3 regions of the Vagococcus hydrophili genome follow, and region 2 is predicted to be linked to each of the others. Evidence: predicted binding sites of a transcription regulator. Region 2 holds the regulator's gene; each other region holds the start of a gene.
The links. Region 2 encodes CtsR, which represses protease genes until heat stress. Its sites were predicted from a motif close to TTGGTCAAAAAAGGTCAAANA; they were not measured.
Positions count from the first base shown of each region.

Region 1: the regulator CtsR is predicted to act here: its motif matches at 5,869-5,889, upstream of clpB (ATP-dependent chaperone ClpB).
Region 3: the regulator CtsR is predicted to act here: its motif matches at 2,759-2,779, upstream of clpP (ATP-dependent Clp endopeptidase proteolytic subunit ClpP).

Region 1 is NZ_CP049887.1:2,532,047-2,539,696, forward strand. Features, by position in the region: gene lepA (translation elongation factor 4) at 1-1,795, opposite strand, end outside; gene G7082_RS12450 (GNAT family N-acetyltransferase) at 1,919-3,142, shown strand; gene clpB (ATP-dependent chaperone ClpB) at 3,229-5,829, opposite strand; gene menC (o-succinylbenzoate synthase) at 5,989-7,650, opposite strand, start outside.
Region 2 is NZ_CP049887.1:1,252,326-1,259,975, reverse strand. Features, by position in the region: gene G7082_RS06370 (peptidase U32 family protein) at 1-597, opposite strand, end outside; gene G7082_RS06365 (peptidase U32 family protein) at 612-1,532, opposite strand; gene G7082_RS06360 (ATP-dependent Clp protease ATP-binding subunit) at 1,647-4,121, opposite strand; gene G7082_RS06355 (CtsR family transcriptional regulator) at 4,127-4,594, opposite strand; tRNA gene G7082_RS06350 (tRNA-Leu) at 4,740-4,825, opposite strand; tRNA gene G7082_RS06345 (tRNA-Gly) at 4,840-4,911, opposite strand; tRNA gene G7082_RS06340 (tRNA-Thr) at 4,922-4,994, opposite strand; tRNA gene G7082_RS06335 (tRNA-Lys) at 5,014-5,086, opposite strand; tRNA gene G7082_RS06330 (tRNA-Val) at 5,100-5,172, opposite strand; rRNA gene rrf (5S ribosomal RNA) at 5,193-5,308, opposite strand; rRNA gene G7082_RS06320 (23S ribosomal RNA) at 5,395-7,650, opposite strand, start outside.
Region 3 is NZ_CP049887.1:233,753-241,402, reverse strand. Features, by position in the region: gene G7082_RS01265 (SPFH domain-containing protein) at 1-1,221, opposite strand, end outside; gene G7082_RS01260 (thioredoxin domain-containing protein) at 1,559-2,071, opposite strand; gene clpP (ATP-dependent Clp endopeptidase proteolytic subunit ClpP) at 2,082-2,675, opposite strand; gene G7082_RS01250 (teichoic acid D-Ala incorporation-associated protein DltX) at 2,850-2,984, opposite strand; tRNA gene G7082_RS01245 (tRNA-Arg) at 3,069-3,140, opposite strand; gene rpoN (RNA polymerase factor sigma-54) at 3,210-4,550, shown strand; gene G7082_RS01235 (sugar-binding transcriptional regulator) at 4,727-5,764, shown strand; gene gap (type I glyceraldehyde-3-phosphate dehydrogenase) at 5,806-6,810, shown strand; gene G7082_RS01225 (phosphoglycerate kinase) at 6,906-7,650, shown strand, end outside.

The DNA.
Region 1 (7,650 bases), 1.3 Mb from region 2:
TGAAGGCTTCTTGTGGAACTTCAACTGAGCCGATTTGTTTCATACGTTTCTTACCATCTTTTTGTTTCTCAAGAAGTTTACGTTTACGTGAGATATCCCCACCGTAACACTTAGCAAGTACGTTTTTACGTAGGGCTTTAATATCCGTACGAGCCACAATTTTTGTTCCAATCGCTGCTTGGATTGGGACTTCGAATTGTTGTCTTGGAATTAATTTCTTCAATTTATCAACGATGGCTTTACCACGTTCATATGAGAAGTCTTTATGGACGATAAAGCTTAAAGCATCCACGTTCTCTGCGTTAAGAAGGATATCCATCTTAACAAGGTTACTTGTACGGTAGCCGATTAATTCATAATCAAGTGAGGCATAGCCTTTTGTTCCTGATTTTAATTTATCAAAGAAATCAAAGACAATTTCTGATAACGGAATATTATAAACCACATTAACTCGGTACTCATCTAAGTAATCCATAGTCACAAATTCCCCACGTTTCCGTTGAGAAATTTCCATAACAGCCCCAACATATTCATTAGGAACCATGATTTGTGCTTTAACAAATGGCTCTTCAACGTTATCAATCATACTTGGCTCTGGGAAATCAGCTGGGTTATCAACGATGATTTTTTCGCCATTTGTTTTGTTTACATGATAAATTACAGATGGTGCGGTTGTAATTAAATCTAAGTTAAACTCGCGCTCTAAACGCTCTTGGATAACGTCCATGTGGAGTAATCCTAAGAACCCACAACGGAAACCAAAGCCGAGTGCTTGTGATGTTTCAGCTTCGAATTCTAAAGCTGAATCGTTTAGTTGTAATCTTTCTAATGCTTCTCTTAAATCAGTGTATTTTGACGTATCGATTGGATAAAGACCGCAATACACCATTGGATTCATTTTACGATATCCTTTTAATGGTTCACTTGCAGGATTATTTGCCAGTGTGACAGTATCCCCTACTTGTGTGTCTTGGATATTTTTAATGCTGGCTGTGATGTAACCAACGTCACCTACCATTAGGAAATCACGAGCAATTGTTTTAGGTGAGAAAATCCCCACTTCTGTTACTTCGTATTCTTTCCCATTTTGCATTAATTGAATAACATCTCCAGGTTTAACCACGCCGTCCATCACACGAACGTTTAAAACCACGCCGCGATATGAATCATAAACTGAGTCAAAAATTAATGCTTTTAAAGGTGCTTCTAAATCTCCATCTGGAGCGGGAACATTTTCAACGATTTGTTCTAAAATTTCTTCGATACCAATCCCTGCTTTCGCACTCGCAAGTACAGCATCTGTAGCGTCAATTCCGATAACTTCTTCGATTTCTCCGCGAACTCTTTCAGGATCTGCTGCTGGTAAATCAATTTTATTAATAACTGGTAAAATTTCTAAATCATTGTCCACTGCTAAATAAACGTTAGCTAGTGTTTGGGCTTCAATTCCTTGAGCCGCATCAACCACTAAGACTGCACCTTCACAAGCCGCTAAGCTTCGAGATACTTCGTACGTGAAATCCACGTGTCCCGGTGTATCGATTAAGTGAAAAATATACTCGTTTCCATCTTTCGCATTGTATGTTAGTTCCACGGCATTCAATTTAATTGTGATCCCGCGTTCTCTTTCTAAATCCATTGAATCTAATAATTGATCTTGCATTTCACGGTCAGATACAGTATCTGTATGTTGTAAAATACGGTCGGCCAAAGTGGATTTACCATGGTCAATATGTGCTATGATGGAGAAATTACGAATAGATTCTTGCCTTTTTTTCATCTCATTCAAATTCATATATATCTCCTACTTTCTTTTCAATCAGCATTTTTAATTATACCAAGCTTTAAGCAGTTTTTAAAGTATTTTAGGAAGGAGTTTGATATAATAATTAGGAAAACAATTTTAGGAGCCTAAAAAATGGATAAAAAAGAAATCAAAGATTCATTAATTTTAAAAAAAGTAGAATTAAAACATATTAAACAGTTCAATGAGTTACTTCGTTATGTTTTTCAAGTCACAGATTCTGATATTGAAGAAGGTGGCTACGAGGATGAATCTGAAATCATTCGTGCTAAGCGCCCTGTTCTTCGTGAAGCCGATGTGTACGGGTGGTTTACTCAGGAAGATCGCTTGATTTCTCAACTGGCAATTTACCCTTGTGAGGTGAATATTCATGACTCTGTTTATAAAATGGCTGGTGTGACAGGCGTTGGGACATATCCAGAATACTCTAATTTTGGGTTAATGAGTGATTTAATCGGTTTAGGGCTTAATAAAATGCGTGAAAATGAGCAATGGATTTCATACCTATATCCATATAGTATTCCCTACTACCGTCGTAAGGGTTGGGAAATCATGTCAGATAAAGTCACTTTTGAAATCAAAGATACCCAATTACCTAAACGTGTGGATGTTCCTGGTTATGTGGAACGTGAAGACATTCATCATGAGGATGTTTTTACAGTCTACGATAAATTTGCTGAGGACAATCACGGGGCGATGATTAGACAAGATTTAAACTGGGAAGAATATTGGCGTTGGGAAAATGAAGTAGAACGAACTGCCGCAATTTACTATAATAGAGAAGGCGAGCCTCAAGGCGTTTGTTTCTACTGGATTGCTGAGGAAATTTTCCATATTAAAGAAATGTTTTACTTAAATCAAGAAGCACGTCACGGTTTATGGAACTTTGTTTCTGCTCATTTTTCTATGGTTGAGTTAGTTCAAGGTGAAACTTATAAGAATGAACCAATTGCCTTTTTATTTGATGATAGTGAGATTAAAGAAACGATCGAGCCTTATTTTATGGCACGTATCGTTGATGTGGAACGATTTATTGAATCGTATCCGTTCATCACAACAGGAAAACCATTCCACTTTGTTGTCGAAGATCCGATTGCTGAATGGAACAATCGCGTCTTTGGTTTGATTTGGGATGAAAATGACGATTTGACAATTACAGAAGAGCCAATTGGAAATCCGGTTCATATCGATGTTCAAACCATGGCAGCTTTATTTATGAGCTATAAACGACCTTCTTATCTTTACAGAATTGAGCGCTTAAAAACAGATAAAGAAACCCTAAGGACTTTAGAAAGAATTATTCCTGATCAAGAAGCTTATTTCAGTGATTACTTCTGATTAGGTATGCCAAAATGGAATAGCAAACACATAAAAACACGTTGTACAAAGTGCGTTAAACCGCTACTTGTACAACGTGTTCATTTTTATTCTACGGATTCTTTAGAAAATTCTAATTGGTTGTCAACCAACTCAATCAAAACTTTTGTTTTAGGCGGTATTTTTCCACCCACGATTTCTTTGGCTAAAGGTGTTTCCACTTCTTTGGTTAAGAAACGTTTGATTGGTCGTGCCCCGTAAATTGGATCATAAGCTTGTTCAGCAATCCATGTTTTAGCAGTATCTGACATGTCCAAGAATATTTCTTGATGTTCCAAGCGTTTTGTTAATTGACTAATCATTTTCACGATAATTTCTTTCACGTTTCCTAAACTCAAAGGCGTGAATAAAATCGTATCATCAATTCTATTTAAAAACTCAGGTTTAAAGTGAGCTTTTAACATGGTCATGACTGCTTCACTTGTTTCATCTGAAATTTGTCCCTCTTCAGAAACCCCTTCAAGAAGAAGTTGTGAACCGATGTTACTTGTCATAATTAATACCGTATTTTTAAAATCAACCACGCGCCCCTTAGAATCTGTCAAACGACCATCATCCAAAACTTGTAGTAAAATATTAAACACATCTGGATGAGCTTTTTCGATTTCATCAAGGAGTACAATCGTATAAGGACTTCTTCTCACAGCTTCGGTTAATTGACCACCCTCTTCATAGCCCACATAACCAGGAGGCGCTCCAACGAGACGTGACACACTGTGTTTTTCCATGTACTCACTCATATCAATCCGCACCATGTGTTCTTCTGAATCAAAAAGGTTTTCAGCTAAAGATTTAGCTAACTCTGTTTTACCCACACCAGTTGGTCCGAGGAATAAAAATGAGCCAAGTGGACGATTTGGGTCTTGAAGTCCAGCACGTGAACGGATAACAGCATCTGAAACAGCATCCACTGCTTCATCTTGACCAATCACACGCTCATGAAGAGTTTCGTTTAGGCGTAAGATTTTTTCTCTTTCACCTTCTTCTAATTTAGACACAGGAATACCTGTCAATCGTCCTACAACTGTAGCGATTTCTTTATCCGTTACCACTTCTTGAACCATCTTACTGTCATTATTGCCTTCTTTTTCTTCCAATTCTTTTAATTCATCTTGTAATTTTGGAATGGTTCCATGTCTTAAAACAGCTGCTTCTTCTAGATCATAGTTACTTTCAGCATTTTCAAGCTGTGTTTTAGCAGCATCGATTTCAGTTCGTTTTTTATTGACACGATCGACTTCTTCTTTTTCTGTTTCCCACTGCATTTTTAAGCTGTTGGTTTCTTCTCTTAATTCTGACAATTCTTCTTGAAGGAGTGATAACCGTTTTTTACTTGCGTCATCCTCTTCTTTTTTAAGAGCAGCTTCTTCGATTTCTAACTGCATCAATCGCCTTGTAACTTGATCAAGCTCTGTGGGCATTGAGTTCATCTCAACACGAATGGTCGCACACGCCTCATCTACTAAATCGATAGCTTTATCTGGTAAATAACGATCTGTGATATAGCGATTAGAAAGAGTCGTCGCAGCAACTAAGGCATTATCATGAATATTGACACCATGATGAATTTCAAAACGTTCTTTCAATCCACGTAGAATACTAATAGTGTCCTCAACAGTTGGTTCTTTAACGAGTACTTTTTGGAAACGACGTTCTAAGGCTTTGTCTTTTTCCATATACTCACGATATTCATCTAAGGTTGTCGCACCAATACAGTGAAGCTCACCACGCGCTAACATTGGTTTAAGTAAATTTCCAGCGTCCATACTACCTTCTGTTTTACCAGCACCCACGATGGTGTGAATTTCGTCAATGAAAAGAATAATTTGACCATCGCTTTTCTTCACTTCTTTAAGTACTGCTTTTAGTCGCTCTTCGAATTCCCCTCTGAATTTTGCACCAGCAATCAAAGCGCCCATATCAAGTGAGAAAATTGTTTTATCTTTCAAGTTTTCTGGTACATCTTTTTTAACAATTCGTTGTGCTAGTCCTTCGATAATCGCGGTTTTACCCACACCAGGCTCCCCAATTAAAACAGGGTTATTTTTGGTTTTTCTTGATAAAATACGAATCACGTCACGAATTTCTTCGTCACGTCCAATAATCGGATCTTGTTTACCACTTTTTACGGCTTCAATCATATTGGTTGCGTATTTTTCTAATGATTCATATTGTTCTTCTTGGTTTTGAGAAGTCACGCGATCCCCTCCTCTAATGTCTAATATTTTTTCGTTTAACTTTTCTTCTGTTATTTGTTGGCTGACTAAGTATTTAGTCAAGGCATGATTTTTTAGTTTCATTAAAGCCGCTACAACGACTTCTGTTGAAAGAAAATCATCTCCTAACTTTTCTCTTATTTTATCGGCTTCTTGTAATAAATTAAATAAGTTTTGACTTAGGTTTTGTCCATATTGAACGTTACTCCCACTAACTTGTGGTAATTTATCAATTTCTTGGTCAATTTCATGTTCGAATAATTCAACGTTTAAGCCTAATCCACTATAAAGATTTCTAGCAAAGTGGTTAGGTTGTAAGAATATTTTCCACAAATGGACAATGTCGATGCTTTGTTGTTGTCTGACCATCGCTATTTTTTGTGCTTCAGCAATGGCTTCTTGTAAGGTTGTTGTCATTTTTTCAATGTTCATTGTCATTCCTCCTCTTACTCATGATTATATTTTACTCTCTTGGTCAAAAAAGGTCAAACAATATGCTAAGAGATTAACTTAAAATATATAAAAAAAGCACTACCTAATAACCATATATGTAAAACATGATGTATTAAGTAATGCTATATTGTTTAATCACTATAAATATTTCTTCTTCTTGACCCTTGTCTCTTTTAAACAAACACCGATACCTACTTCATTCGAGGCTTTCATCTTTCCATTATTTAAGCTAAAGGATTGAGTGATAACATCTTCCACATAATAACGATCAGAAGCTGATAAATCTCCTGGTAATGTAAAAGCTGAATGGTTTGCCAAAATAAGATTTAAACTACGTCCTACGCCAGATTCCAACATACCACCCAACCAGATGGATAGTTGATTATCCTTAGCGTATTCCAGTATCTCAAGGGCTTCGGTTAGACCACCTACTCGAGGAATTTTTAAATTAATACTTTGGCAACTCCTTATTGAATGAGCTAATTTCACATCATTTAGAGAACGAATATTTTCATCTAAGCAGATGGGAGTGTTGATTTCTTTTTGTAGGAGTGAGTGCTCATAGAAATCACTAGCGCCTAAAGGTTGTTCAATCATGGCTAATCGATAGTTGTCCAGTTGCTTTAGGAGATCTATATCAGATAAATGATAACCAGAATTAGCATCCACCATAATCGTTAAATCAGGATAGACTTCTCTTATTTTTTTGATATAGGATAGGTCTTTTCCTTTACTAATCTTGAGCTTAATTCGAGAGTAACCTTGATTAACGTAATCCGTCACAATATTTAAAAGAGTCTCTTCATCCTTTTGAATACCTAAACTAACCCCAACTGTAATCTCTTCATTAATTAAGCCAATATACTCAGATAAAGACAATTCATTCACCTTCGCAAAAAGATCCCAGATAGCTGTTTCTATCGCTGATTTTGCCATTTGATTTCCTTTGACTGGTGAAAAAAGATCTCTAACTTGTCTGGGTGAATACAAAACTTGTCCCGCAATTAATGGCACTAAGTCAGTTTTAATGAGATGACGATCATTGGATAAAGTTTCCTCAATGTAGTCTGGGGTTTCAAAACTAAGGAGTTCTCCGTATCCTTGAATCCCACCTGTAGATGTCACAACAAAAATATCAGTTTTTTTACGTGTCAGTTCACCGTAACTTGTTTTAAAAGGTGTCACCAATTCTAAATCATGCTCATACGCTTCAATGTTTTGAATCTGAATTGTTTTACCTTCAATCATAGCGTGTAAAATATCAAAAAAGTATTCAGGTGCTTCTAAATGAGCACAATGTCCCACATTTTTGATAATCACTAAATTAACCTGTTTAAGGTCTGTTAATGTCTGACCAATTTGCGTATACTTTTCATCTAGACTTCCTGCTATAAAGGTTGTAGGGACTGTATTAAATAAATCTGTTTCTAAAAAATTTAGTTGGTGAGCAACTGATCCATGAACAAGTGAAAGAGCCATTGTTTCAGAATTTTGTTGTTTTTTGCAAGTTACTTCAGCCATTATTTTTTTATCTGAGATTAGTTTTTGACTAGCAAATAAAGGTAGATTTTGCCACATCTCAACAAAACTGACCATACCTTCATGTTTAAGTTTTTGAGCTAACTTTTGATCACTTTCTTTTCTAAGAGTTTTTTCTTCCTCTTCTTTGAGACCTGTCCCAGCACTTTCCAAAAACAAATGTTTTACTCGATTTGGATAATGATAAGCATAGGTTTGTGCCAATCGACCACCAAAAGAATAACCTAGCAAGTAAATGTCAGTTAATGCCATCTTGATAAA
Region 2 (7,650 bases):
CTGAGAACAGCCTCCGCGGTTAGCATCTCGATGTGACATATGATTCGATAAGGTACAACGACCAGAATAAGAAATACACATCGCCCCGTGAATAAAAGCTTCAATTTCAATATCTGTATTCTCACGAATCGCTTTAACCTCTGCCATCGATACTTCACGTCCTAATACCACACGCTCCAAACCTTCATTTTTCCAAAATTCTAAGGTTTCAAAATTCGTCGCTGAAGATTGGGTTGATAAATGAACAGGTAAACCAGGTGCTTCAGTAATACAAATTTCAATCAAAGCCGGATCAGAAACAATCACCGCACTAATCCCAATGTCTCGTAATTCACAGAAAAATTCTCCCGCACCTTTTGCATCAAACTCATGAGTCACCATGTTGGCTGCCACATAAACTTTGGCATTATGCGCTTTTGCAAATGCCACACCTTCTGCCATTTCTTCATAAGTAAAGTTACCCGCACGACTTCTTAAACCATAAGCATTCCCACCAATATAAACTGCATCGGCTCCGTAACTAATCGCTGTTTTTAATTTTTCTAAGGTACCCGCTGGCGCTAGCACCTCGGGTCGTTTCAATTCTTTTGTCATCATTATCTATGGACTCCTTATTTAATATCGTCTGGATCAAAGTAATAAAAGCCAGCATCAAGCGTGCGTTCTTTAGGATGAGCTGCCATCACTAATTCCGTTAACCGTTTAGCTTCTGTTTCGTTCCATTTTCCGGCTTGAATCAATTCCTTAGCCTCTACAAAGTAAGAAACAATTTGAAGGTAAGCTTCTCCTTGTGTGTAAATACCGTCTAATTTCCAATGAGTTAAACCAATTTTTTCTAATTCACCTAACTCAGTCATTAAGTTCACATCATTGGTCGCAAAAATATGTGTGCCGTGTTCATCCTCATAAATCGAATAATGAGTTTCTTCGGCTTTAGGTTCAGAGATAAACAATTGACTTGTTTTGTCTGTATTTTTCTCTTGCTTGGTGAAATTAAAATAATTTTGAACCAAAGGACGTTTCGATTGATGGATACATGTAGCACCATACACAAGCATCTCTCCGAAAATATCCAGATTTCCTGATAAATCTACTAATTCCAAGTACGGAATTTCACGAGATAAGACAGCACCAATCGCGCCACGGTTTCCCCAAAAATTAATCTGACGAGAGCTTGTCACCATTGTTGCTGCATCGTAAACATAAGGAAGGTTGTAGCCATCACGTCTAATGACATGAATCACGCCAGGGTCTCCTACAACAATCTCATCGACTGATAAATTTTCTAAAAATCCTAAGTAATCAGGAATTAGTAACATCTTATCAGGATGCATGATCGCGTTGACTGCTATCCTTACCTTTTTCCCTTTTGAGTGTGCCAGGTTAACTAACTGCTTCATTTCTTCAATATTAAAGTGCGTTGGCAAGCGTAAACCAAATGTCGCATCCCCAAAATACAAATAATCAATATTTAAATCTACTAATTTTTCAGCTTGTTGAAAGGATTCAACGGTTGCTGTAATTTCTATCATGTTCTAATCTCCTTAATTGTGAGTAATCAGCATAATCCTACCACAATCACCCCAACTTTGACAATGTTATCACAAATAAAAAAGCGCTAGTTATTAAACTAGCGCTAAAGTTTGTTAGACTTTTTGCAAATCTTTTTCTTTCGTAACCTTCACATTAATTTTACCTTTTTTAGCTCCCATTACTACTTTACTACCTGGCGTAATCTCACCAGAAAGGAGTAATTCACTTAAACGATCTTCGATTTCTTTTTGAATCGCTCGTCTAATCGGTCTTGCTCCGTATTCTGGATCAAACCCTTCCTTACTAATCACTTCAATAGCAGAAGGTGTTAATTTCAAGTTAATTTTTTGCTCTTTCAATCGTTCAACCACAGATTGACTCATAATCTTAACAATTTGATTTAATTCTTTTTTATCCAATGAATGGAAAACAAGTAATTCATCCACACGGTTTAAGAATTCTGGACGGAAACTTTTCTTAAGCTCTTCTAAAATACGAGATTTCATGGCTTTATAATCTTTTTCCCCACCAGTTGAACCAAAACCAACTGTTTTCTCATCACGTAAAGCTGTGGCTCCAATATTTGATGTCATGATCAAAATCGTATTTTTAAAATCTACTTTGCGGCCCTTAGAATCTGTTAAATGACCATCATCTAATACTTGAAGTAAAATATTGAAAACATCTGGATGTGCTTTTTCCACTTCATCCAGTAAAACCACTGAATAAGGTTTTTGACGAATGCGCTCAGTTAACTGACCACCTTCATCATAACCCACATAACCAGGAGGAGAACCCACTAAACGACTTGTACTATGTTTCTCCATAAATTCAGACATGTCCACACGAATCAAGGCATCCTCAGAACCAAACATCACAGAAGCCAAGGTTTTAGCAAGCTCAGTTTTACCCACACCTGTTGGTCCTAAGAACATAAATGAACCAATCGGACGATTCGGATCTTTCAAACCACTTCTAGCACGACGAATCGCACGAGAAACAGACTCAACAGCTTCCTCTTGACCAACCACACGCTCATGTAACACTTTTTCAAGCTCTAGCAATCGTTCTGTCTCTTTTTTCTCTAATTGCTCTAAAGGAATTCCAGTCCACTGCGCCACAACCGAAACAATCGCTTCTTCTGTTACTTTCGTTTTATATACAGTGTCTTTCTTCTTTTCAGTTTCAATTAATTTATCCAATTTTTTATAAGCCGCTTTTTCTTTTTTACGAGCATTTGCCGCATCTTTAAAGTCTTGTCTTAAAATAGCATCTTCTTTTTCTTGAATAATTTCTTCAACTTTTTCACGTTGCAAAGCAATTGGTGAACGCTTATCTGCCACTTCTAATCTGGCGCGAGCCGCAGACTCATCAATCAAATCAATGGCTTTGTCCGGCAATTGACGATCACTAATATAGCGTGTCGATAAATTCACCGCCGCAAACACCGCCTCATCCGTAATTCGAACCTTATGATGATCCTCATAACGAGAACGTAAACCAAGTAAAATCTGCTCCGCTTCCTCAGCTGTTGGCTCATCCACTTGAATTTTTGCAAAACGACGTTCTAAAGCCGAATCTTTTTCGATATATTTTTGATACTCATCTAAAGTCGTCGCACCAATTGTTTGAAGCTCACCACGAGCAAGAGCCGGCTTTAAAATATTCGAAGCATCAATTGCCCCTTCTGCCCCACCAGCACCAATTAACGTATGAAGCTCATCAATAAAGAGAATCACTTCACCGTCACGATAAATTTCATCTACTACTTTCTTCATGCGGTCCTCAAACTCACCACGATACTTCGTTCCAGCAACCACTGCTCCCATATCTAACATCATCAAACGTTTAGACAACATTTCTTTAGGAACACGACCTTGAATAATGCGTTGAGCTAAGCCTTCAGCAATCGCCGTTTTCCCCACACCAGGTTCTCCTACTAAAACAGGATTATTTTTCGTTCTACGACTTAAAATCTGGATTAAACGCTGAACCTCTTTATCACGTCCCACTAAAGGATCTAAACGATTATCTCGGGCAGATTGAGTCAAATCACGAGCTAAAGAATCAAGCGTCGGTGTTCCTTCTTCCACCTGTTGACGAGAGGCATTGGGTTGTTTTCTTTGATTTTGCTTATTAGCCGGTTCTACCAAGCCAATTTTTTTATAAATCAGCTGACGAACCTTTCCTAAATCCACATCTAAGTTAGTCAAAACACGAGCAGCCAAAACTTCCTCATCCTTGATTAAAGCAAGTAAAATATGTTCAGTCCCAACGCTAGGCGCTCCCACTCGCTTAGCCTCTGCACTAGCAAAAGATAAAACTTGTTTTGCCCTAGGTGAATATGGCAATAGCTCTGAAACATTCGCAGGTTTTTGTCCATATTGAGTAATATGTTCAACTTCCTCAAAAACCATTTTTTCATCCAAATTAAAACTTCTTAAAACTTTCCCAGCAATTCCTTTTTGTTCATTAATTAAACCTAATAACAGATGCTCAGTTGAAATAGCCTTCTGTCTAAAATATTTAGCTTGTATTTCTGCAATCTCCAAAGCAAGCTTCGCCTTGTCTGTAAATAATTCACTCATACTATTCACTCCTTCTCGTCATATGTTAAACGTTCTAATAACTCGACCATCATATGTGCTCTTAATTTATTATTATCACTCACACTAAGTAACGGTTTATTACATAATAACGTGCTTATGATTTCCTTTTCCCTCAATTCAATCACATCGTTTAGGTATAATTGTTTTAAGATAGCAAACGCATCACTTTCTGTCAAACTAGAGCCTACAGATTCTGACACACGAATCAAATAGTCACCATGTTGAAGTAAATCAACCTTCACAATTCTAATATAGCCACCACCACCACGCTTACTCTCCACTTGGTATCCTTGTGGCACTGTGAAACGTGTCTTTATCACATAATTTATTTGTGACGGCACACAATCAAACAAATCAGCCATTTCAGAACGACGAATTTCAACCATTTGATTGATTTCCAATATTTCTTTTAAATATGCCTCAATAATATCTGACATATTTCGATTATCCAATTGAAACACCACCTTTATCGTCAATTGACTATCTCTGACCTTTATTATACAAAAGTATGCCTCAATAATACATTAAAAGGTTCCAAAAATTTTTGGTATAAAAAAAAAGCCATTTCTGACTTTCTTATCTGAATTACTATTAAAATGCCGAGGACCGGAATCGAACCGGTACGGTGATCACTCACCGCAGGATTTTAAGTCCTGTGCGTCTGCCAGTTCCGCCACCCCGGCTAAGAACTCATAAAAGCGGAAGACGAGGTTCGAACTCGCGACCCCCACCTTGGCAAGGTGATGTTCTACCACTGAACTACTTCCGCTTATTTAAAGTGCCGGCTAAAGGAGTTGAACCCTCGACCCTCTGATTACAAATCAGATGCTCTACCAACTGAGCTAAGCCGGCTTATTTTTTACAAAAAAAATGACCCGTACTGGGCTCGAACCAGTGACCCTCTGATTAAAAGTCAGATGCTCTACCAACTGAGCTAACGAGTCGTCATTCTTTAAATGGAGGTTAACGGGATCGAACCGCTGACCCCCTGCTTGTAAGGCAGGTGCTCTCCCAGCTGAGCTAAACCTCCGAATAAAAAAAACGCGTACAGCATGGCGACGTCCTACTCTCACAAGGGGAAACCCCTCACTACCCTCGGCGCTAAGAAACTTAACTTCTGTGTTCGGCATGGGAACAGGTGTATCCTTCTTGCCATCATCGCCACACTTACGTGCGTTTTATTTAATTGAGTGATTGTTCACTCAAAACTGAATGTTTTAGTTAGACATCTTTTTTACTTCACCGTTTTTCTTTGGTTAAGTCCTCGATCGATTAGTACTAGTCCGCTCCGTACATCACTGCACTTCCACTCCTAGCCTATCTACCTGATCATCTTTCAGGGATCTTACTTTCTTAAAGAAATGGGAAATCTCATCTTGAGGGGGGCTTCACGCTTAGATGCTTTCAGCGTTTATCCCTTCCACACATAGCTACCCAGCAATGCCCTTGGCAGAACAACTGGTACACCAGAGGTGTGTCCATCCCGGTCCTCTCGTACTAAGGACAGCTCCTCTCAAATTTCCAACGCCCGCGACGGATAGGGACCGAACTGTCTCACGACGTTCTGAACCCAGCTCGCGTGCCGCTTTAATGGGCGAACAGCCCAACCCTTGGGACCGACTACAGCCCCAGGATGCGACGAGCCGACATCGAGGTGCCAAACCTCCCCGTCGATGTGAACTCTTGGGGGAGATAAGCCTGTTATCCCCAGGGTAGCTTTTATCCGTTGAGCGATGGCCCTTCCATGCGGAACCACCGGATCACTAAGCCCGACTTTCGTCCCTGCTCGAGTTGTAGCTCTCGCAGTCAAGCTCCCTTATGCCTTTGCACTCTACGAATGATTTCCAACCATTCTGAGGGAACCTTTGGGCGCCTCCGTTACTTTTTAGGAGGCGACCGCCCCAGTCAAACTGTCCATCTGACACTGTCTCCCGCCACGATAAGTGGCGCGGGTTAGAATGGTCATAACACAAGGGTAGTATCCCACCAATGCCTCCCTCGAGACTAGCGTCCCGAGCTCTACGGCTCCTACCTATCCTGTACATGTGTTACAAACATTCAATATCAAACTACAGTAAAGCTCCATGGGGTCTTTCCGTCCTGTCGCGGGTAACCTGCATCTTCACAGGTACTAAAATTTCACCGAGTCTCTCGTTGAGACAGTGCCCAAATCGTTACGCCTTTCGTGCGGGTCGGAACTTACCCGACAAGGAATTTCGCTACCTTAGGACCGTTATAGTTACGGCCGCCGTTTACTGGGGCTTCAATTCTGAGCTTCGCTATTGCTAACCCATCCTCTTAACCTTCCAGCACCGGGCAGGCGTCAGCCCCTATACGTCATCTTTCGATTTTGCAGAGACCTGTGTTTTTGATAAACAGTCGCTTGGGCCTATTCACTGCGGCTGAACTTGCGTTCAGCACCCCTTCTCCCTAAGTTACGGGGTCATTTTGCCGAGTTCCTTAACGAGAGTTCTCTCGCTCACCTTAGGATTCTCTCCTCGACTACCTGTGTCGGTTTGCGGTACGGGCCGTTTGTTTCTAACTAGAAGCTTTTCTTGGCAGTGTGATATTAAGACTTCGGTACTAAATTTCCCTCCTCATCACAACTTGTCCTTAGAGGTAAAAGCATTTGACTCTTACCAAGACTTGTTGCTTGAACGCACATATCCAACAGTGCGATCTTGTAACCTACTGCGTCCCTCCATTGTTCAAACAAAACAAACGGGTACAGGAATCTCAACCTGTTATCCATCGCCTACGCCTATCGGCCTCAGCTTAGGTCCCGACTAACCCTGGGAGGACGAGCCTTCCCCAGGAAACCTTAGTCATTCGGTGGACAGGATTCTCACCTGTCTTTCGCTACTCATACCGGCATTCTCACTTCTAAGCGCTCCACCAGTCCTTACGATCTAGCTTCAACGCCCTTAGAACGCTCTCCTACCATAGAACCTAAGTTCTATCCACAGCTTCGGTAATATGTTTAGCCCCGGTACATTTTCGGCGCAAGGGCACTCGACTAGTGAGCTATTACGCACTCTTTAAATGGTGGCTGCTTCTGAGCCAACATCCTAGTTGTTTGTGCACCCTCACATCCTTTTCCACTTAACATATATTTGGGGACCTTAGCTGGTGGTCTGGGCTGTTTCCCTTTCGACAATGGATCTTATCACTCACTGTCTGACTCCCGGACATAAATGAATGGCATTCGGAGTTTATCTGAATTCGGTAACCCGAGACGGGCCCCTAGTCCAAACAGTGCTCTACCTCCATCATTCTAATTCCGAGGCTAGCCCTAAAGCTATTTCGGAGAGAACCAGCTATCTCCAAGTTCGTTTGGAATTTCTCCGCTACCCACACCTCATCCCCGCACTTTTCAACGTACGTGGGTTCGGTCCTCCAGTGCGTTTTACCGCACCTTCAACCTGGACATGGGTAGGTCACTTGGTTTCGGGTCTACGACTACATACTCACTCGCCCTATTCAGACTCGCTTTCGCTACGGCTCCGCT
Region 3 (7,650 bases), 1.0 Mb from region 2:
TCCTTGGAAAGGTTGCCCACACTCAGGACAGAATTTTGGCATTTGACCTGAAACAGTAATGACTTCATGACAGTTTGAACACTTCATTTGAATACCACCACTTGAAGCAACTGGTTTAGAACCACCACATTCAGAACAGAATTTACCGGTATTTTCTGTTTGATCACTTGGACAAGTCCAAGTATCAGCAGAGTTTTGTGTTTGTTGAGCGGCTTGTTGTTGCTCCATTTGTTGTTGGTTTGTTTGAGATGCTTGAGAGAAGTAATTTCCGGTTGCTCCCATACCAGCTTGCATGCCCATGAATCCAGCCATACTGCCATTAGCATTAGAACCAGCATCTTTCATTCCTTCAGCGATTGATCCTTGAACAAAACCTTCACGAATACCAGCATCACCAAGCATGGCACCTTTGTTACGCATGTTGATTAATTCTTTAGAGTCGTCTGTATAAGAGATACTAGAAACCCCCACAGAAACAACTTCCATACCGCGTAAAGTTTGCCATTGTTCATCTAAAACAGAAGACATGTACTTACTTAATTCCATACTTTTTGATGGAATAAAACTAATTCTTTCACCAGCTACAGACATTTGGTTGATCGATGTTTGTAAGGCTGTTAAAAATTCAGATAAGAATTGATCGTTGATTTCGTTAATTTCTACATGGTCTTGGTTTTTAGGTAAAACATTAGAGTAGAAAAGAATTGGATCAACGACTTTAACTGAGTAAGTTCCGTGAGTTCTCAAGAACAATTCAGCATTATAAAAATTATCAAAGTAGTTAATTGGGCTAGGAGTGCCGAATTTAATGCCTCTGATTTCTTGTAAATTAATATAAATAACTTTTTGTTTTTGGGGTGTCATACCACCAAATTTGAAACGATCAAAAGATTCTGCAATGGCGTTTTTCAAATCACCATTAAACATTGATGGTGCTGATTGGTTGTTAACAGTGTAGTATCCTTCTTCAGCTGTATAATCAATAATTTTTCCGCCATCAACAAGAAGCATCATGGTATTAGGATAGACATGAACAACAGAACCATCAGTAATCACATCAGAGGTTCCTTTTTTATTGCCTTGACGTTTTTCGTTTTTACGAACAAGAACACCAGTCGTCATGACTGTTGAATCGCTTAAATCTGCTGGTTCGATAACCTCTAACCATTGGTCGGCAAATCCACCGCCGATTGAACTTGCTGCTGCTTTAATTAAACCCATAATATCGCTCCTTAGTAGTTATAGAATGTGTTAATTTTACCATAGATAAGTTTAAAGAGACAATCAGTCGAAAGGAGTATTATCTTAATTTAAAATACGAAAAAAGCTAGAAAATCAGATGATATGATTTTCTAGCTTTTAGTATGTTGTTTTAGACTAGATTCAAAAGGAAGTTCCTTCAGTTGCTTGGAGCTAAACACCTTTTTCATCATGCTATTTTAGTTCAGATTCAAAAGGCAGCTCCTACGGCAACTTCGCAAATACTAATCAATTCGAAAAGCGTGAATTGTTTAGTATTCACTCCAGTTGCTTGGAGCTAAACACCTTTTTCATCATGCTATTTTAATAATTCAAGTAATTCTTCATTACTGATTTTTTGATCAAAGACTTGATCGTCTACAATAACAGTTGGGATAAAGAAGACGTTAGCTTCTTCAGCCTCTTTAACGATTTCTTGGCTGATTTCATCATTATTTTGACGAGTTAAGCTTAATGTTGATTCGGCAAAATTTGCAATCTCAGTGTGATCTTCTAAATCGCCCCAAGTATCTTGCGTTTCATAGATTGATCGAATGGCACTAATCGCTGATGCATCATTTGGAACAAAATCGTGCATCACGTTGCCTTTAGCGAGTGAAGGTTTTTCTTTATTAAATAATTTAATGATTCTTTGGATTTTACCTTCATTAACTAATTCTTGTAGTAAATCTTCTTTTTCATCAGACCACTGACGACAGTAGGGACATCTTAAGTTAACGAATTCTACGATTTTTTTTGGTGCGTTGTCATCACCAATTTTGATGCCTGTTTCTGTATTAATTTTTGTTACATCAACATCTGTCATTCCCATAAGATCACTCCTATTTTAATTTTGAACTGTTTACCATCACATCATCGATTAAGCCGTAAGCTTTAGCTTCTTCAGCTGACATAAAGTTATCACGGTCTGTGTCTTTTTCGATGACCTCAATTGGTTGACCTGTGTTCTCAGCTAAGATAGTGTTTAATCTTTCGCGAGTGTTTAAAATGTGGCGAGCAGCAATTTCGATTTCAGTTGCTTGACCTTGTGCGCCGCCTAAGGGTTGGTGAATCATGATTTCAGCATTTGGTAAAGCAAATCGTTTCCCTTTAGTTCCTGCTGTTAATAAGAATGAGCCCATAGAAGCTGCCATTCCTAAAACGATGGTTTGAACATCTGCTTTAATGAAGTTCATTGTGTCGTAAATAGCAAGTCCTGCTGACACACTACCACCTGGTGAGTTGATGTAGATAAAGATATCTTTTTCAGGGTCTTGAGCATCTAAAAATAAAAGTTGCGCAATCACTGAGTTTGAAACATTATCATCGATTGGTCCGCTTAACATGATAATGCGGTCTTTTAAAAGTCTTGAATAAATATCGTAAGCGCGCTCTCCACGAGAAGATTGCTCGATAACTGTTGGTATTAAATTCATAAAAAAATTCCTCCTAAACTAAAACGCTGATTAATGGTATTTTAACATAATTTAAATTAACTACCTAGTAAAAGTGTAATGGTTAGGTCAACAAAGGTCAAAGAATCTGTTTTCCTTTGATTAACCATTCGATTGAATTAAAAAACTGCTACACAAAAGTAGCAGTCAAAATGATTAAAATTCGTTATAAATAAAGCCGCCGCCACTTGATTTTAAATAGCCATAAAGATAAATCATCGCTAAAAGAATACCAGTGTACATTACAGTTTTACCAATGAATTTGAAAATTTCTTTTTGTTTGTCAGTCACATAATCACCTTTATTTTTTATTTTTAACTCACTAACAGCGTACTTTTTAAGTTACTGTTTGTATGATACAATCAATCATGAAAACGCGCCCTAAGGGAATCGAACCCCTGTCTCAAGAACCGGAATCTTACGTGATATCCACTACACTAAGGGCGCAGATAGTATCAATTTTATCAAAATATAAAAAAATAGCAAGAATAAATGGTTATTGGAAAGGAGATTTTTATGAGATTTGAACAGCACTTCGGTCAAAGTCAAAGCCAGAAACAAACAACAAAACTAGCGATGACACAAGAATTAAGACAATCGATTCAAATGCTTCAATATAATACAGAAGATTTGTTGGCCTTTTTAGAAACAAAAACCTTAGAAAACCCATTAATGGAAGTGAAGGTAGAAGTAGATGAGTACGATTCAGGGATTAAAAGTCACCGAGTTAAAAGTAACTATGATGGTGATAATAAAGAATGGTTGAATGAAGTGCCTGATACGACGGTTTCTTTATTTGATCACCTAATTCAACAAGTTCATCTAAATTATCGTGATACCTATCTAAGACAGTTAGTCCTATTTTTAGTTGAGTACATCGATGTGAATGGTTATTTGACGATTTCCATTGAAGAAGCTGTGGCAAAAACTCAAGCAACGACCATTCAAATGATTGATGCGTTAACCTTGCTTCAAATGCTAGAACCAGTTGGTGTTGGTGCGAGAGATTTAAGAGAGTGCTTAATGTTACAAATTGAAAAAGATCAAACAGCTCCTAATATGGCTTACATTATTGTAGAAGAATATTTTGAGGAGTTAGCTAATCGCAAGTGGCAACTGATTCAAAAAGCTTATAAAATAGAACTATTTGAAATTCAAGAAATTTTTGATTACATAAAAAAATTAAGCCCGTATCCTGGTGCTGGATTTAACCCAGGACCTGAAAGTTATATTATTCCAGACGTGATTGTTAAAGAGCATGAAGGGAATTTGGAAGTTTTGAGTACGAAGCAAGGAACACCAAGTGTTGTGTTCCAACAAGCTTATTTTGAAAAAATGAAACGCTCAGAAGACGCGGAAGTGATTCAGTACTTGAAGGAAAGAAAAGCTGAATTTGATTGGATTAAAAAAGGTGTTGTCCAAAGAGGAAATACTATTTTAAGAGTGGCAGAGGAAATCGTCAAAAGACAGAGTGGGTTCTTCTTGGACACAAACCGTCCCTTAGTGCCAATGCAGTTAAAAGAACTTGCGGCAAGTTTATCGGTTCATGAATCTACTATTAGTCGTAGTATAAACGGTAAGTACTTGGAAACTGACTTTGGTATGTTTGAGCTACGTTCTTTCTTTACAGTCGGTTTAGCTCAAGAGTTGTCTGAGGAAGAACTGTCTACTAACATGATCAAGAAAAAAATTGAACAAATTGTGGCAAAAGAGAATAAGCAGAAACCACTTTCTGATCAAAAAATTGTGGAACTATTATTAGAAGAAACGATTCAGATTTCAAGAAGAACTGTGGCTAAGTATCGTGAGGAATTAGATATCCCGTCCTCAACAAAGAGAAAGCGCTATGATCGTTAAGAATGAGAAATGTTCGTCATTTTACTTGAAATTTATTTTAATAACTGTTAGAATATGTTCGTAAGGTTGAAACAAACAAAAGTTTTTTGATTTGGATTCAACCTATTTTTTTACCATAGTTGGGTCGGAATAAGTCTACGTTGGACAAAAAAAGACCTACGGAAGGAGTCAACTCGATGCTTCATGATTTAGAGATGATCGAGAGAATTGCTCCGGATATGATGCAAACAGTTGAAAAGAGATTTCGTATTTTGCGTAATATTTATTGGATGCAGCCGGTAGGTCGAAGAACCTTGGCGCAAAAAATAAATGTCACAGAGCGTATACTACGAACTGAAACGGACCTTCTAAAGCAACTTAACTTAATAGATGCTTCTAAGAGTGGTATGACTTTAACAAAAAACGGATTGCAGGTTTACGAAGGCCTTGAAAAATTCATGGCTGAGTATTCAGGTACACGTGTTAAGGAAAGAGAATTATCTAAACAATTAGGTATTGCTCGTTGTATCATAGTACCTGGAGACAGTGATCTTGAAGAAAAAGTTTTAGAAAGTTTTGGTACGATTGTATCAGACGTTTTAGCAACTCAATTACCAGACGGGGAAAACACCATTGCAGTAATGGGTGGAACCACGATGGAAACTGTGGCACTAAATATGCAAGAATTAGAAACAGATAAACGTCATAACTTATTCGTTCCAGCAAGGGGCGGTGTGGGTGAGACGATTAATATTCAAGCTAATTCAATTAGTGGCATGATGGCAGAAAAATCAGGTGGCGATTTTAGAGTTTTATATGTGCCAGAGCAAGTTAGCCCTGAAACCTATGAGATACTACTTCATGAACCAACTGTACAACGCGTGCTTAATCTAATTTCCAATTCGAATTGTGTGATTCATAGTATTGGACGCGCCCTTCACATGGCAAAAAGACGAGGCATGGGTTCAAAAGAGTTAGCAATGCTAACTAACGAAGGAGCAGTTGCTGAGAGTTTTGGCTATTTCTTTGATGAAGACGGGGAAGTCGTTTATAAGATTCCACGCATTGGTCTGCAACTAAAAGACCTGAAACATATTCCGTATGTACTAGCTGTGGCTGGTGGTAGATCAAAAGCCAAGGCAGTTGAGGCATACATTAAAAACGCACCGAAACAAACTTGGTTGATAACCGATGAAGGTGTGGCTAATCAGATTTTAAAAGAGGTAACTCTTTAAAATAAAATAATTTTTTGATTTTCTAAAGGAGGAAATCCCGCATGACAGTAAAAGTAGGTATTAATGGTTTTGGACGTATTGGTCGTTTAGCATTCCGTCGCATCCAAGAAGTAGCAGGATTAGAAGTAGTAGCAATCAATGATTTAACAGACGCAAAAATGTTAGCTCATTTATTAAAATATGACACTACACAAGGACGTTTCAATGGTGACGTTGAAGTTCATGATGGTTTCTTTAAAGTTAACGGAAAAGAAGTTAAAGTTTTAGCTAACCGTAACCCTGAAGAATTACCATGGGGAGAATTAGGCGTAGACATCGTTTTAGAATGTACTGGCTTCTTTACTTCTAAAGAAAAAGCTGAATTACACTTAAAAGGTGGAGCTAAACGTGTTGTTATCTCTGCTCCTGGTGGAAATGACGTACCAACAGTTGTTTATAACACTAACCACGATATCTTAACAGGTAAAGAAACAGTTATCTCTGGTGCTTCATGTACTACTAACTGTCTTGCACCTATGGCTGATGCATTACACACTAACTTTGGAATCGTTGAAGGTTTAATGACAACTATCCATGCATACACTGGTGACCAAATGACATTAGACGGTCCTCATCCTGGTGGAGACTTCCGTCGTGCACGTGCTGCTGCAGAAAACATTATTCCTAACACTACTGGTGCTGCTAAAGCTATCGGCTTAGTAATTCCAGAATTAAACGGTAAATTAGACGGAGCTGCTCAACGTGTTCCTGTTGCAACTGGTTCTTTAACTGAATTAGTAACTGTTTTAGACAAAAAAGTTACTGTTGAAGAAGTTAACGCTGCAATGGAAAAAGTTGCTAACGAATCTTACGGTTACACAACTGACCAAATCGTATCTTCAGATATCGTTGGTATGACTTTTGGATCATTATTTGATGCAACTCAAACTAAAGTAATGACAGTTGGAGACCAACAATTAGTTAAAACTGTTGCTTGGTATGATAACGAAATGTCATACACTGCACAATTAGTTCGTACTTTAGAATACTTTGCAAACTTAGCTTAATTTTTAAGCGAGTTTCAAGTGTTTCATTAGAAGCGGGGGAGCCGACGCGCTTCCTCGCTTTTTTTATTAACCATTCCAGGGAGGAATTACTCATTATGGCGAAGAAAACAGTAGAAGATTTAGAATTAAAAGATAAAAAAGTTTTAGTCCGTGTTGACTTTAACGTTCCATTAAAAGATGGTGTAATCACTAACGATAACCGTATCGTTGCTGCTTTACCAACAGTTAAATACATTGTTGAAAATGGCGGAAAAGCAATCCTTTTCTCACATTTAGGCCGTGTTAAAACTGAAGAAGATAAAGAAGGTAAATCATTAGCACCAGTTGCTACTCGTTTATCTGAATTATTAGAAAAAGAAGTAACTTTTGTTCCTCAAACAAGAGGTGAAGAATTAGAACAAGCGATTGCTAACATGAACAATGGTGATGTTTTGGTTGTTGAAAACACTCGTTTTGAAGACATCGACGGTAAAAAAGAAAGCAAAAATGATCCTGAATTAGGTAAATATTGGGCTTCTTTAGGTGATGTATTCGTGAATGATGCCTTTGGTACTGCTCACCGTGCTCACGCTTCAAACGTTGGGATTGCTTCTAACTTACCTTCAGCTGCTGGTTATTTAATGGAAAAAGAAATTAAATTTATCGGTGGTGCTGTTGACGAGCCTAAACGTCCATTCGTAGCTATCTTAGGTGGAGCGAAAGTTTCAGATAAGATTGGTGTTATCGAAAACCTAATCGACAAAGCTGATAAAATTCTTATCGGTGGTGGAATGACTTATACTTTCGGCGTTGCTAAAGGTCGTAAAATTGGTCAATCACTTGTTGAATTAGACAAAGTTG